DNA from 4 places in the Oceanobacter sp. ABM4_470 genome. Region 4 is predicted to be linked to each of the others. Evidence: predicted binding sites of a transcription regulator. Region 4 holds the regulator's gene; each other region holds the start of a gene.
What was found. The regulator sigma-54, encoded in region 4, starts transcription at its own class of promoters, with help from an activator protein. The targets are predictions, from matches to a motif close to TGGCACNNNNNTTGCTNT.
Positions count from the first base shown of each region.

Region 1 (3,111 bases), 2.0 Mb from region 4:
AAACCCAGCTACTTATGTTTGATGCGGCGGATGAACGTTCCAGCCAGCCGCAGGCATCGATGATTCGCGGGCCGGTGGAAGCCTTTGCCAACCGCTTGAAGAAAAACCTCAAGCAAATCGACAAGTGGGCCAAGCGCGAAGAGATCTTCAGCTATCGGGTGTACGACCAGGATTTGCCAGAGTACGCGGTGGCTGTCGACATCTACACCGATGCCCGTGATCCACTCAGTGGCCGCTGGTTGCACGTGCAGGAATACGTGCCACCCAAGTCCATTGATGAAGCCAAGGCCGAACGTCGCTTGCTCGACGTGCTGGCAGTCTTGCCTGAAGTAACAGGCGTTAGTGCAGATCAAATCGTGCTGAAGCGTCGTGAGCGTCAGGCGGGTAAAAAGCAGTACGAGAAACAAAGCACCGATGGCGTTGCTCGTCACCGTTTCCCGACCCGCGAAGGTCAGGCACAAGTGTGGGTAAACCTGAAAGACTACCTGGACACCGGTCTGTTTCTGGATCACCGTCCAACCCGTCTGGACATTGCCAAGCGCATTGCCAAACTGCCGGCGCCGAAGTTTCTTAACCTGTTCTGCTACACCGCAACCGCCAGTGTGCACGCCGCCAAGGCCGGTGCCATGTGTACCAGCGTGGATATGTCACGTACTTACCTGAACTGGGGCAAGGACAATTTTGAGCTGAACGGTATCAAAGCGGGCAAGCACGAATTTATTCAGGCGGATTGCTTGCAGTGGTTGGCTGACTGCTCTGGCAAATACGACCTGATCTTTATGGACCCGCCAACCTTCTCCAACTCCAAGCGCATGGAAGGGGTGCTGGATATTCAACGGGACCATGTTCGCTTGATTGAACAAGCCATGGCCTGCCTGAACCCGGGCGGCTTGCTGATCTTCTCGACCAACTTGCGTAAATTCGCCATGGATACCGATGCCTTGCAAGCAGGAGCCGCAGGCCCGCTGAAAATCCAGAACGTCAGTAAGAAGTCTGTGCCGCAGGACTACGCCCGTCGTCCAAATATTCACCACTGCTTTCATATTGAGCGAGCGTAATTGCATGGCCAATACGGCTGCCCATTAGTGGCGGCCGTATTTGTATGGCTTGATACTTTGGCGGTGCGCAGTGCGCACCCTGCAAATGGACATGTAGCCAGTTGTAGGTCTGATATTGTTGGTCTGATAAAGACGCGAAGCGGCTGCCATCTGACATCTTGTATGTGCGGCGTTGGCTGGCGCTCTCTTCTCTCCAGCTTACGTTGTTGTACTTGTAGGAGGGATCGGGGCGCGTAGCCTTATTCCCGATGTGCTCCAGTGCGCGATGCTCACCCTATCTATTGCCTTGCGGCTATGACATGGCTTCTCGAGAGCAAGCTCTCTCTCCCACAATGTCTGCTGACACCTGACACCTGACACCTGACACCTGACACATTCCAATAAAACGCACCAAAATAAACGCATACTTAATGCTTGTGTTTTTATCTGGTGCATAAATCGGTTTTTCTTGGCGACGCTCGACCCTCCGAAATCTTTTTATCTTCTGGATTTTGCTCGTCTGTGGTGCTGTGTTTATCTGCAATGCCTTGTTTTGAGTCTTAAATGTCACCTTGATATGTGACAAAGATGACAAAGTTGGTACACATCCTGCTAATACCAATCCCTCTAAGAGAATAAGCACTCTTAAAGTGCAAAAAGCGCTGGTGGTGACCCTTTCACTAACCGGCGAGAACGACATAACGAAACAGAGGGGAAATTCTTGTGGAAAGTCTGGATCTGACAGGCGTAAACAGCGCAGTTGAAACACTGATGTCTGGCACCAATACGCTTTTTATCCTGCTGGGCGCCATTATGGTGTTGTTGATGCATGGAGGCTTCGCATTTCTGGAGGTGGGTACTGTCCGCCACAAAAACCAGGTTAATGCACTGGTCAAGATTCTGACCGACTTCGGGGTTTCAACCCTGGCTTACTTCTTTATTGGTTACCAAATTGCCTACGGCAGCAATTTCTTTGCCGGTGCCAGTGAACTGACCGTAAACAACGGCTACGAGCTGGTGAAGTTCTTCTTCCTGCTGACCTTTGCTGCTGCAATTCCAGCCATTGTGTCTGGTGGTATTGCTGAGCGTGCCAAGTTCTATCCATTCCTGCTGGCGTCGTTCCTGATTGTGGCGTTTGTGTACCCATTCTTCGAAGGCATCATCTGGAACGGTAACTATGGCTTCCAGAGCTGGTTGGAAGAAAGCTACGGTGCGGGTTTCCATGATTTCGCCGGCTCTATTGTGGTTCACGGTGTGGGCGGCTGGATTGCGTTCGCGGCTATTTACCTGCTGGGTTCCCGTAACGGTCGTTACCGCAACGGTAAGGTGGTTGCCTTTGCACCGTCCAACATTCCATTCCTTGCGCTGGGTGCGTGGATTCTGACCGTTGGCTGGTTTGGCTTTAACGTGATGTCTGCTCAAACCGTGGATGGCATTTCCGGTCTGGTGGCCGTGAACAGCCTGATGGCCATGGTAGGCGGTACGTTGGTTGCTATGCTGGTTGGCAAGAATGACCCTGGCTTTATCCATAACGGCCCACTGGCTGGTCTGGTGGCTGTGTGTGCCGGTTCCGACATCATGCACCCAATTGGCTCTCTGGTCGTTGGTGGTGTAGCAGGTGCTCTGTTCGTGTACGTGTTCACCCTGGCGCAGAACAAGTTCAGCAAGTTTGACGACGTGCTGGGTGTATGGCCGCTGCACGGTCTGTGTGGTGTGTGGGGTGCGATTGCCGCTGGTATCTTTGGTTCCGAAGCCATGGGTGGCCTTGGTGGCGTGAGCATGATGGCTCAGATCATCGGTACGGTTGCGGGTGTGGTGATTGCGATTGGCGGTGGTTTCATCGTTTACGGTCTGGTGAAGGCGGTTGCTGGTTTGCGTCTGAACGAAGAAGACGAGTTCAACGGCGCAGACCTGAGCATTCACAAAATCAGCTCAACCTGTGATGACTGATCGTGACTGCCTGACGGCTGCCTGGAAATAACAAAAAAGCGCCCATGGGCGCTTTTTTGTTGTCTGTCATTCGCTTACAGCACGGATTCGAAGCATTCCAGCTGCGGCGGACCCATGTAGATAT
Region 1 is NZ_JBSWTR010000001.1:889,613-892,723, forward strand. Features, by position in the region: gene rlmKL (bifunctional 23S rRNA (guanine(2069)-N(7))-methyltransferase RlmK/23S rRNA (guanine(2445)-N(2))-methyltransferase RlmL) at 1-1,058, shown strand, start outside; gene ACXADJ_RS03890 (ammonium transporter) at 1,776-2,987, shown strand; gene hmuQ (heme-degrading protein HmuQ) at 3,062-3,111, opposite strand, start outside.
Region 1: ACXADJ_RS03890 (ammonium transporter) is a predicted target of sigma-54. The motif match lies at 1,636-1,653, and genes of this name have one in related genera.

Region 2 (3,111 bases), 2.1 Mb from region 4:
GATCCATCTGGCGCTGGATATGATTTTCCCTTACGACCATCTGTTCTGTCTGCTGGCCGATTTCTCAGAGCAGTTTCCCAACACCCGGGTAGAACTGACCGAGTTCGTTATGAACGGCGGCAACGACATGCTCGAAAATGGTGAGCTGGATCTGCTGGTGACCCCAATCATGCCAGCCGGACTGAAGGGCAAACAGATTTACCGCGAGCAGTTTATCCCTGTCAGCAGCCCCGACCACCCGCTGCAATCCCGTCAGGATCTGAAACTGGAAGACCTGATGGAGTACCGCCAGATCGTTATGCGTGATGGCAGCAAGCAACGCAGGGACTCCGGCTGGCTGGGCGCCCACCAACGCTGGACGGTATCCCATACCAACACCAGCCTTAACATTGTGCGTCGTGGTTTGGGCTATGCCTGGCTGCCCATGAACTGGATTCAGACCGACCTCGACAACGGCACACTGAAGCCACTGCCCATGAAGGACGACAGTGCACGTTACGAAGACTTGTATCTGGTAGAAGCCGCTGAGGGCAGCTCAGGCCCGGCAACCCGTTATCTGGCGTCCTTGTTAAGAAAGTCTTTGTAACTGCCTTTCTCACCGTCTATCCAACCGCCTATTTAACCGTAGGGCATCGGATAGATCGTGCTGACGGCAGAAAGAGGACTCGCCCCTGAGACTTTTAGTCAAGCCCACGCACCCAAATAGTGCGTGAGTTTATTTTTTAAACACTCCATTCCAAAACCAATAGACCATTTTAGGACACAGATAGACAAATAACGCCAAATTTGCCCTGTACAGTATTTATTCTAACGCATGAACGGTTAATTCAAACAGTCACTATTGCACCATTAAAAACCACCAGCCAAACAAACGCACCAAGACAGTGCAGTTTATAAATTTCATTTTAGATGCAAATGTGAACCAATTCACACTGGCAATTTTGCAACGCACTCAAGACGGGCTTTTGGTAAATCACACAATAGTGGTATGCACCTTGCTTTGAGTATGCGTAGCAGGGGATCTCAGGATACGGGACAGGACGTCCTGACAATTTGGAAATAGATGGCTAGGGTTCCGGCTTCGACACACAGAAGCGACTGGTCCGAGAGCGATCGACCTCAGACGCATAGCGTCAGGTTACACGGCGGGACAAAAGCCCGGGAGGCCCAGGAACAGCATGGATTTTCGCTGCATCCGAAGACCTTCTGCCGCAACGATAACCAAAAATGAGGAACTACCATGTTACGCCTGAATCGCCTGGTGCTAGCCAGTCTGGTCACCTTGGCCGCTCTGCTGCCATTCAACGCCAATGCCCAGGACAGCTTCCGTCTTGCGTGGTCTATTTATGTAGGCTGGATGCCGTGGGATTACGCCGACAAGGCAGGCATCGTCAAGAAGTGGGCCGACAAGTACGGCATCGAAATCGAAGTTGTACAAATCAATGACTATGTTGAATCCATCAACCAATACACCGCTGGCGAATTCGACGCTTGCGTGATGACCAACATGGATGCCCTGACCATTCCTGCGGCCAGCGGCGTAGACACCACCGCCCTGATCGTTGGCGACTTCTCCAACGGCAACGACGCCATCATCCTGAAAGAAGGCAACTCCATTGCCGATCTGAAAGGCAAGCCAGTTAACCTGGTTGAGCTGTCTGTTTCCCACTATCTGCTGGCCCGTGGTCTGGACAGCGTTGGCATGGCAGAAAAAGACGTATCTGTTATCAACACCTCTGATGCCGACATGGTCGCTGCCTACGGCACCGACGACGTAGAAGCTGTGGTTACCTGGAACCCACTGGTAAGCGAAATCATGACCATGCCAAACGCCAACAAGGTGTTTGACTCCAGCAAGATTCCTGGCGAAATCATCGACGCCACCATGATCAACAGCGAAGTTCTGGCCAACAATCCAAAATTCGCCAAAGCCCTGGTAGGTGCCTGGTACGAAACCATGAGCATCATGTTCAGGAACGACAAGACGGGTAAAGAAGCCCGCGCCATGATGGCTGAAGCATCCGGTACCGACCTGGCCGGTTACGACGCTCAGCTGGCCGCGACCAAAATGTTCTACAAGCCTGCCGATGCCGCCAGCTTCGTAAACAGCAAAGAACTGCCAGCCACCATGAAGTATGTTTCCGAGTTCTCTTTCCAGCACGGCCTGCTGGGTGACGGCGCTCCAGACGCAGACTTCATCGGCGTTGCTTTCCCGAACGGTACGGTCAACGGCGACATGGATAACATCCAGCTGCGCTTTACCGACAAGTACATGAAGATGGCTGCTGAAGGCAAACTGTAAGTCTGCCTGAACGCCAAGCCCTCTGGCTTCAAATAGCCAAACAAAAGCCCGGCCATGTGCCGGGCTTTTTGCATCCACTCGATCCGCTACGCTGCAACGGAGCTCAGGCTGTATCTATCAGGTCGCCAGCGACGGTTGCGCCTCACTGCGACCATCCAGCACCGAAGCGGCCAGAATCAAACCACACCCCAGCCAACCGGCCATATCCAGTGCACTTTCACCCAGCAGTTCCGCCGACAGCACAGCCGTCACCAGCTCCATGATAATGATCAGTGCCGAGCGACTGGCAGGCAGCCTGCTGACGCCCCACTGAGAGCCAAACGACATCAACATCAGCCAGGTGCAGCCATACAAAACAGCGGCCAACCACGCCCACACAGGTACCGCCGTAGCCGCGTCCTGAGCGAAAGCAACAGCACCATGGGCACCGCCGCCTTCGCCCCCCAATCCCAGCGCGACCACCAAGGTCAGAGACAGCGCCGAGCCCAGCAGCATCACGCCCACCTTGGCGACCAGCTGGGCCTGCTCGGTCTTGCGGAACAGCACGTTGTTCGCCGCGTAGGTAAAACCGGCAATCAGGCCAAGCGTATCGGCAAGTCCCCACGGCGTTGCCATAAACACATCCAGGTTATCAGGACGCAGCCCCGCCACCATGGCCACCCCGACCAACGCCATGGCAATCATCAGGGTTTTCACCAGATTGATGGATTCCTGCAACCACCATTTGCCCAACAAGGTGCTCCAGACAGGTAACAGGTAAAACAGCACCATCACCCGGACCACATTGCCCTCCATCAGTGCAATCGAAA
Region 2 is NZ_JBSWTR010000001.1:816,517-819,627, reverse strand. Features, by position in the region: gene ACXADJ_RS03590 (LysR family transcriptional regulator) at 1-586, shown strand, start outside; guanidine-I (ykkC/yxkD leader) riboswitch at 1,057-1,167, shown strand; gene ACXADJ_RS03585 (putative urea ABC transporter substrate-binding protein) at 1,241-2,302, shown strand; gene ACXADJ_RS03580 (DMT family transporter) at 2,420-3,111, opposite strand, start outside.
Region 2: ACXADJ_RS03585 (putative urea ABC transporter substrate-binding protein) is a predicted target of sigma-54. The motif match lies at 985-1,002, and genes of this name have one in related genera.

Region 3 (3,111 bases), 1.9 Mb from region 4:
AAAGCCTTTCATCAGCTTGTTGGCGACGTAATAGTCTTCGGTGAGGATTTGGCCGGCGGCGTACATGGCGACGGCTTCCGGCCCATGCTTGCTGACTACGTCGGCAATGGTGTCGGCGACCAGTTGCAGGCTCTCGTCCCAGCTGGCGCGTTTGCCATGTATGGACGGGTAAAGCAGTCGGTCGGTGTGGTCGAGGGTGTCGTGAAGAGCAGAGCCTTTGACGCATAGTTTGCCAAAGTTCGATGGGTGGGCGGTGTCGCCCGCTACGGGCAATACTTGCTGCTCGATGCGGTCTTGATTCTGATCCAGGGTCACCGAAACACCGCAGCCAACACCGCAGTAGGGGCAGGTGGTGCAAGTGGTGTGATTGGCTGTGGTCATGATCGAATCCTGTATTTCGGGTAAAAAAAAGCGCTCGCCGGACTAGCCGGGGAGCGCCTTTGCTCTCGAAAGAACCGCTGGGGCAAACGGCTTCATCGCAGTTTGCCTATTCCGAAAATCAGCTTTCGGGTCACCATGATATGGCGGTTCTTTCCATCAAATTGTTTTCAACTGGACGTTGTACATCCAAAAACAGTGCCACATCCAACATTATTTGGCCAATCGAGGTTTGAACAAGCCTCTGACGGCTGCATTGTACTGTTTACTGGTTCTGTCGTTTTCGGGGTACTCCGTTTGCAGGAAAGCATGGATAGAGGCCTAAAGCCCATGGGCATGGGCACCAGTCAGTATGGAAGAGGGCATTGCCCATGTCGGGTGCCGAATATCTTGTTATTTGGGGGTGGTTAAAGGAACAAGAGTTAAATAATGGTCGCGCCGATGGTGTGCTGTATTACCTTGGCCGTTTTGTGACCAAAGCATGACAAATGCGACTGAATTTGTTTGCTTGTGGTGCGTGGCGCACTTTCATGGTGCGATTTGTGTGGTTTTGCTCGGTCAAAGATTCGTTGTTCAAGCTCATGCGATAGAGGGGCCAGCTGTCGCGTTGCTATTTCTTTTGGGTCTCTGTCTTGAGGTGGTGTGATGCTCAGTCGGCCATTGGTGAGCTGGTAAAACTACCAATAAAGCCCATGAACGCGCCTTTTTATCCCGTATTTCAGCCGGCGTAGCGAGTCGTAAAAAGGAACTGATATTGCCTTTGTCTGACTTGCCAAATGGCATTTGGACACGAAATACGACATCCATTTGCTGATTTGGCACCTGACTTGCTACAGCAACTCTGATGTCCGTCCATGGCAACGACGCCCGGATTGGTCAGCGCAACGATGCACATAAGGAGAAAAAGCCTGATGACAAGATAGAGAGACCCCTCACATGAGCAAGAAACGCATCGTCGTTGTTGGCAACGGAATGGTTGGCCACAACTTTATCAATACGCTGGTTACTTCTGACCACGCATCCGAATTCGATATCATTACCTTCGCTGAAGAAGACCGCCTGGCCTACGACCGGGTGCAGCTCAGCAAGTACTTCTCCGGCTCCAGCGCCGATGATCTGGCACTGACCACCGAAGCCGAATACCAGTCGCAGGGCGTTATCTACACCCTGAATGACAAAGTGGTTGAGATTGACTCCCACGCAAAAACCATCACCACCGCCAGTGGTCGTAAAGAGGGTTACGACAAACTGGTTCTGGCTACCGGTTCTTTTCCTTTTGTGCCTCCAATCCCGGGTAAAGACCAGGATCACTGCCTGGTGTACCGCACCATCGAAGACCTTGAGAACATCGAAGCATCTGCCAAGGTCAGCAAAACCGGTGTGGTTGTTGGTGGTGGCCTGTTGGGTCTGGAAGCCGCTAACGCACTGAAAGAAGCGGGCCTTGAAACCCACGTTGTTGAATTTGCTCCACGTCTGATGGCCGTTCAGCTCGACGAAGGCGGCGGTAAGCTGCTGCGTCGCAAGATCGAAGACCTCGGCGTACAAGTCCACGTGGAAAAGAACACCAAGGAAATCGTTGCTGGTGAAGAATGCCGTTACCGCATGAACTTTGCTGATGGCTCCTTCCTTGAAACCGACATGATCCTGTTCTCTGCCGGTATTCGCCCACAAGACGAACTGGCTCGTCAGTTTGGCCTCGATATCGGCGAGCGCGGCGGCATCGTTGTTAACGATTACTGCCAAACCTCCAACGATGACATTTATGCCATCGGCGAATGTGCCCTGTGGGACAACAAAATCTACGGTCTGGTGGCTCCGGGTTACCAGATGGCCAAGGTGGCCTTCAATCACATCGTTGATAGCCTGATCACGCATCAGGAGCCAGCGCTGGCGTTCCAGGGTGCCGATATGAGCACCAAGCTGAAACTGCTGGGTGTTGAGGTTGCCTCCATTGGCGACGCACACGGCCACACGGCGGGTAGCCAGAGCTATGTGTTTAACGACGACATTGCCGAAGTGTACAAGCGCTTGATCGTCTCCGCCGACGGCAAAAAGCTGTTGGGTGCGGTACTGGTCGGTGATTCCGAAGCGTATGGCACCTTGCTGCAGCTGATGCTGAACGACATGGACATTCCAGGCAATCCGGCGTCACTGATTCTACCTGCATCAGACGGCGCTGAGCCGATTGGACTGGGTGTTTCTGCGCTGCCGGAAACCGCACAGATCTGTTCTTGCTACGACGTTACCAAAGGCGATATTTCCAAAGCAGTGCAGGGTGGTTGTTGCACCATGCCTGACATCAAGGGCGAGACCAAAGCGACCAGCGGTTGTGGTGGTTGTACCGCACTGGTGAAGCAGGTGATGGATGCCGAGATGGAAGCGCTGGGCATGGAAGTGAACACGGATATTTGTGAGCACTTCTCGTACACCCGTCGTGAACTGGCAGATGTGATTCGCGTGAAAGGCTACAGCACCTTTGCTGAGGTGTTGGCCAACGAAGGCAACGGCGGTTGTGGCTGTGAAATCTGTAAGCCGGCCATTGGCTCCATTCTGGCGTCGTTCAACAATGAATACGTATTGAAAGACGAGCATATTGGCCTGCAAGACACCAACGATATCTTCCTGGGCAACATGCAGAAAGACGGTACTTACTCCGTTGTGCCTCGTGTACCGGGCGGTGAGATCACGCCAGAAGGCCTGATTGCCATCGGTGAAGTGGCCAAGGAATTCGAT
Region 3 is NZ_JBSWTR010000001.1:944,986-948,096, forward strand. Features, by position in the region: gene ACXADJ_RS04115 (nitrate reductase) at 1-381, opposite strand, end outside; gene nirB (nitrite reductase large subunit NirB) at 1,315-3,111, shown strand, end outside.
Region 3: nirB (nitrite reductase large subunit NirB) is a predicted target of sigma-54. The motif match lies at 1,195-1,212, and genes of this name have one in related genera.

Region 4 (3,111 bases):
AACCTGGTGCAGGCCGACAAGGGCCGTGTCAGCATCGACGATGAAGACATCTCCCACTTGCCGATGCACGGCCGCGCCAAGAAAGGCATTGGCTACCTGCCACAGGAAGCCTCGATCTTCCGCAAGCTCAGCGTTGAAGATAACATTCTGGCCATTCTGGAAACCCGCGACGACCTCAACAAGGCCGGCAGGCAGCAGCAACTGGAGCAATTATTGGACGAATTTCACATCCAGCACATTCGCAAAAGTGCCGGTATGGCCCTCTCCGGGGGCGAGCGCCGACGGGTCGAAATTGCCCGCGCACTGGCCGCTGAACCGTCCTTTGTGTTGCTCGATGAGCCTTTCGCAGGGGTTGACCCGATTTCTGTCGCTGACATCATGGACATCATTCGCCAGCTCAAAAACCGCGGTATCGGCGTGTTGATTACCGACCATAACGTGCGGGAAACATTGGCAATTTGCGAAAAAGCCTACATTGTAGGCGGCGGCCACATCATTGCCGAAGGCACCGCCGACGAAGTGTTGGCCAACGAACAGGTACGGGCTGTGTATCTGGGACAGGATTTCCGTCTCTGATCCGCAACGCTGCCAGAGATTCCGGTATTTCGCTGTTTGCAAAGCGAAACCATACAGGCATAGGCAGGGCGCAAAGCTTGCGTATAATGCACAGAACATGCCGATCATTGATGAACAGTAGCGCAGTATGAAAGCATCGCTTCAGTTAAAAATGGGTCAGTCGCTGACCATGACGCCACAGCTGCAACAGGCCATCCGCTTGCTGCAACTGTCGACTCTGGATCTGCAACAGGAAATCCAGGAAGCCCTGGACTCCAATCCCATGCTGGAACATGACGAGTCCGAGAACGAAGACTTCTCCTCCGAAGCCAGCAGCAACAACGACAATAACGAAACCGAAGTCACTGCCAGCACGCCGGAACCGGAAACCCAGGAACTGGGCGACCAATGGTCTGACGACAAAATGCCGGACGACCTGCCGGTTGACAGCGACTGGGACGACACCTTCCAGACCACCGCCAGCATTGCCGCAGGCCCAGGTCCTTCCGGTGACGATGATTTCGACTATGACTCCCGTCATGCCACCACCGACGACCTGCAAGGTCATCTGGAATGGCAGCTGAACCTGACGCCCATGAGCGACGTCGACCGCGAAATCGCCACTATGCTGATCGACGGTGTCGACGAAGACGGCTACCTGCACACCACCATCGAAGACGTGCTCGAAGCCATGGACCCGGAATCCGAGGTGGAACAGGAAGAAGTCGTTGCGGTACTGAAACGCCTGCAACAGTTCGACCCGGCCGGGGTGTTCGCTCGCGACCTGCGCGAATGCCTGTTGCTGCAACTGGCGCAACTGCCAAAAGACACCCCCTGGTTGACCGAGGCGCAACTGGTGATCAGCGATTTCATCAATCTGCTGGGCAGCCGCGACTACCCGACCCTGATGCGCAAAACCAAATTGAAGGAAGACAACCTCAAGGCGGTACTGCGACTGATCAAGGAGCTCAACCCGAAACCGGGGGCAGGCATCAGCGGCGAACAGTCCGAATACGTTGTCCCCGACGTCATCGTGCGTAACATCCGCGATGAATGGCGCGTCGAACTGAACCCCGACATTGCGCCGAAACTGCGCGTCAACGCCGACTACGCCTCGCTGGTGCGTCGCTCTGACAGCAGCTCCGACAACACCTTCCTGAAAGACCACCTGCAAGAGGCTCGCTGGTTCATCAAGAGCCTGCAAAGCCGCAACGACACCTTGCTGAAAGTGGCGACCAAAATTGTTGAATACCAGATCGAATTCTTCGAAGAAGGCGAAGAAAAGATGAAACCACTGGTATTGCACGACATTGCCGAAGCCGTTGGCATGCATGAATCCACCATTTCACGGGTCACCACCCAGAAATTCATGCACACCCCACGAGGCATTTTCGAGCTCAAGTATTTCTTCTCCAGCCACGTCAGCACCGACACCGGCGGAGAGTGCTCCTCGACCGCTATTCGCGCCATGATCAAGAAACTGATCAGCGAAGAAAACGCGCGTAAGCCACTGAGTGACAACAAAATTGCCACCATGCTGAGCGAAAAAGGCATTCAGGTGGCGCGACGCACCGTCGCCAAATACCGTGAAGCCATGATGATTCCACCATCAAACGAACGTAAACAGTTGATCTGATGTCAACAACAGGTCTAGTCTCAGTATTGGATCTGTAAAGGAGGAGCCGTTTTATGAGCATCACTATTAGTGGCCAACACGTTGAAGTAACGGAAGCCATGGAAGCCTATGTGAAAGAAAAACTGGTGCGCCTGGAGCGCCACGCCGACATCACGTCGGGTCAGTTTATTCTCAAGCTCGAGAAGGATCGCAAGATTGCCGAAGGCACCCTGCACGTAGCAGGTGCCGACATCAACGCAACGGCGACTCACGACGACATGTACGCAGCCATCGACCTGATGGCCGACAAACTGGATCGTCAGGTGCTTAAACACAAAGAGAAACTGGTTGCACGACAGCACGGACAAGGCTAACGCATGACCCTCCAAATCGCCGATATCCTGACCCCGGAACGCACCATCAATGACGTGACGGTTTCAAGCAAAAAGAAGTTGCTGGAGTTCATCTCCAGTCTGGTTGCGGAAGAACTGAGCGATAGCTCATCGGATGAAGTGTTCGAACGACTGCTAGGGCGCGAGCGCCTTGGCAGTACAGGTATCGGCGAGGGCATCGCTATCCCCCACTGCCGTTTGCCTCAATGTAACGAAGCCGTTGGCGTGCTGCTGCACCTGAACAACGCCATCGACTTCGACTCGATCGACCGCCAGCCGGTCGACCTGGTGTTTGCCCTGCTGGTGCCGGAAGAAGCCACCGACGAACACCTGCAAATTCTGGCCACGCTGGCGCAAAACTTCAGCCAGGCCGATTACCGTCAGAAGCTGCGAGATGCCTCTGGCAATCGCCCCCTGTTCGACGCTGCCCTGTCCTGACGGGTAGCCGAACCAGTCACTCAGCCACCGACAACCACTGGAGACAGGTTATGCGTCTGGTCGTCATTAGCGGTCGCTCCGGTTCCGGTAAATCCAGCGCCCTGGCCGTGC
Region 4 is NZ_JBSWTR010000001.1:2,892,628-2,895,738, forward strand. Features, by position in the region: gene lptB (LPS export ABC transporter ATP-binding protein) at 1-576, shown strand, start outside; gene ACXADJ_RS12730 (RNA polymerase factor sigma-54) at 704-2,191, shown strand; gene hpf (ribosome hibernation-promoting factor, HPF/YfiA family) at 2,245-2,544, shown strand; gene ptsN (PTS IIA-like nitrogen regulatory protein PtsN) at 2,548-3,000, shown strand; gene rapZ (RNase adapter RapZ) at 3,051-3,111, shown strand, end outside.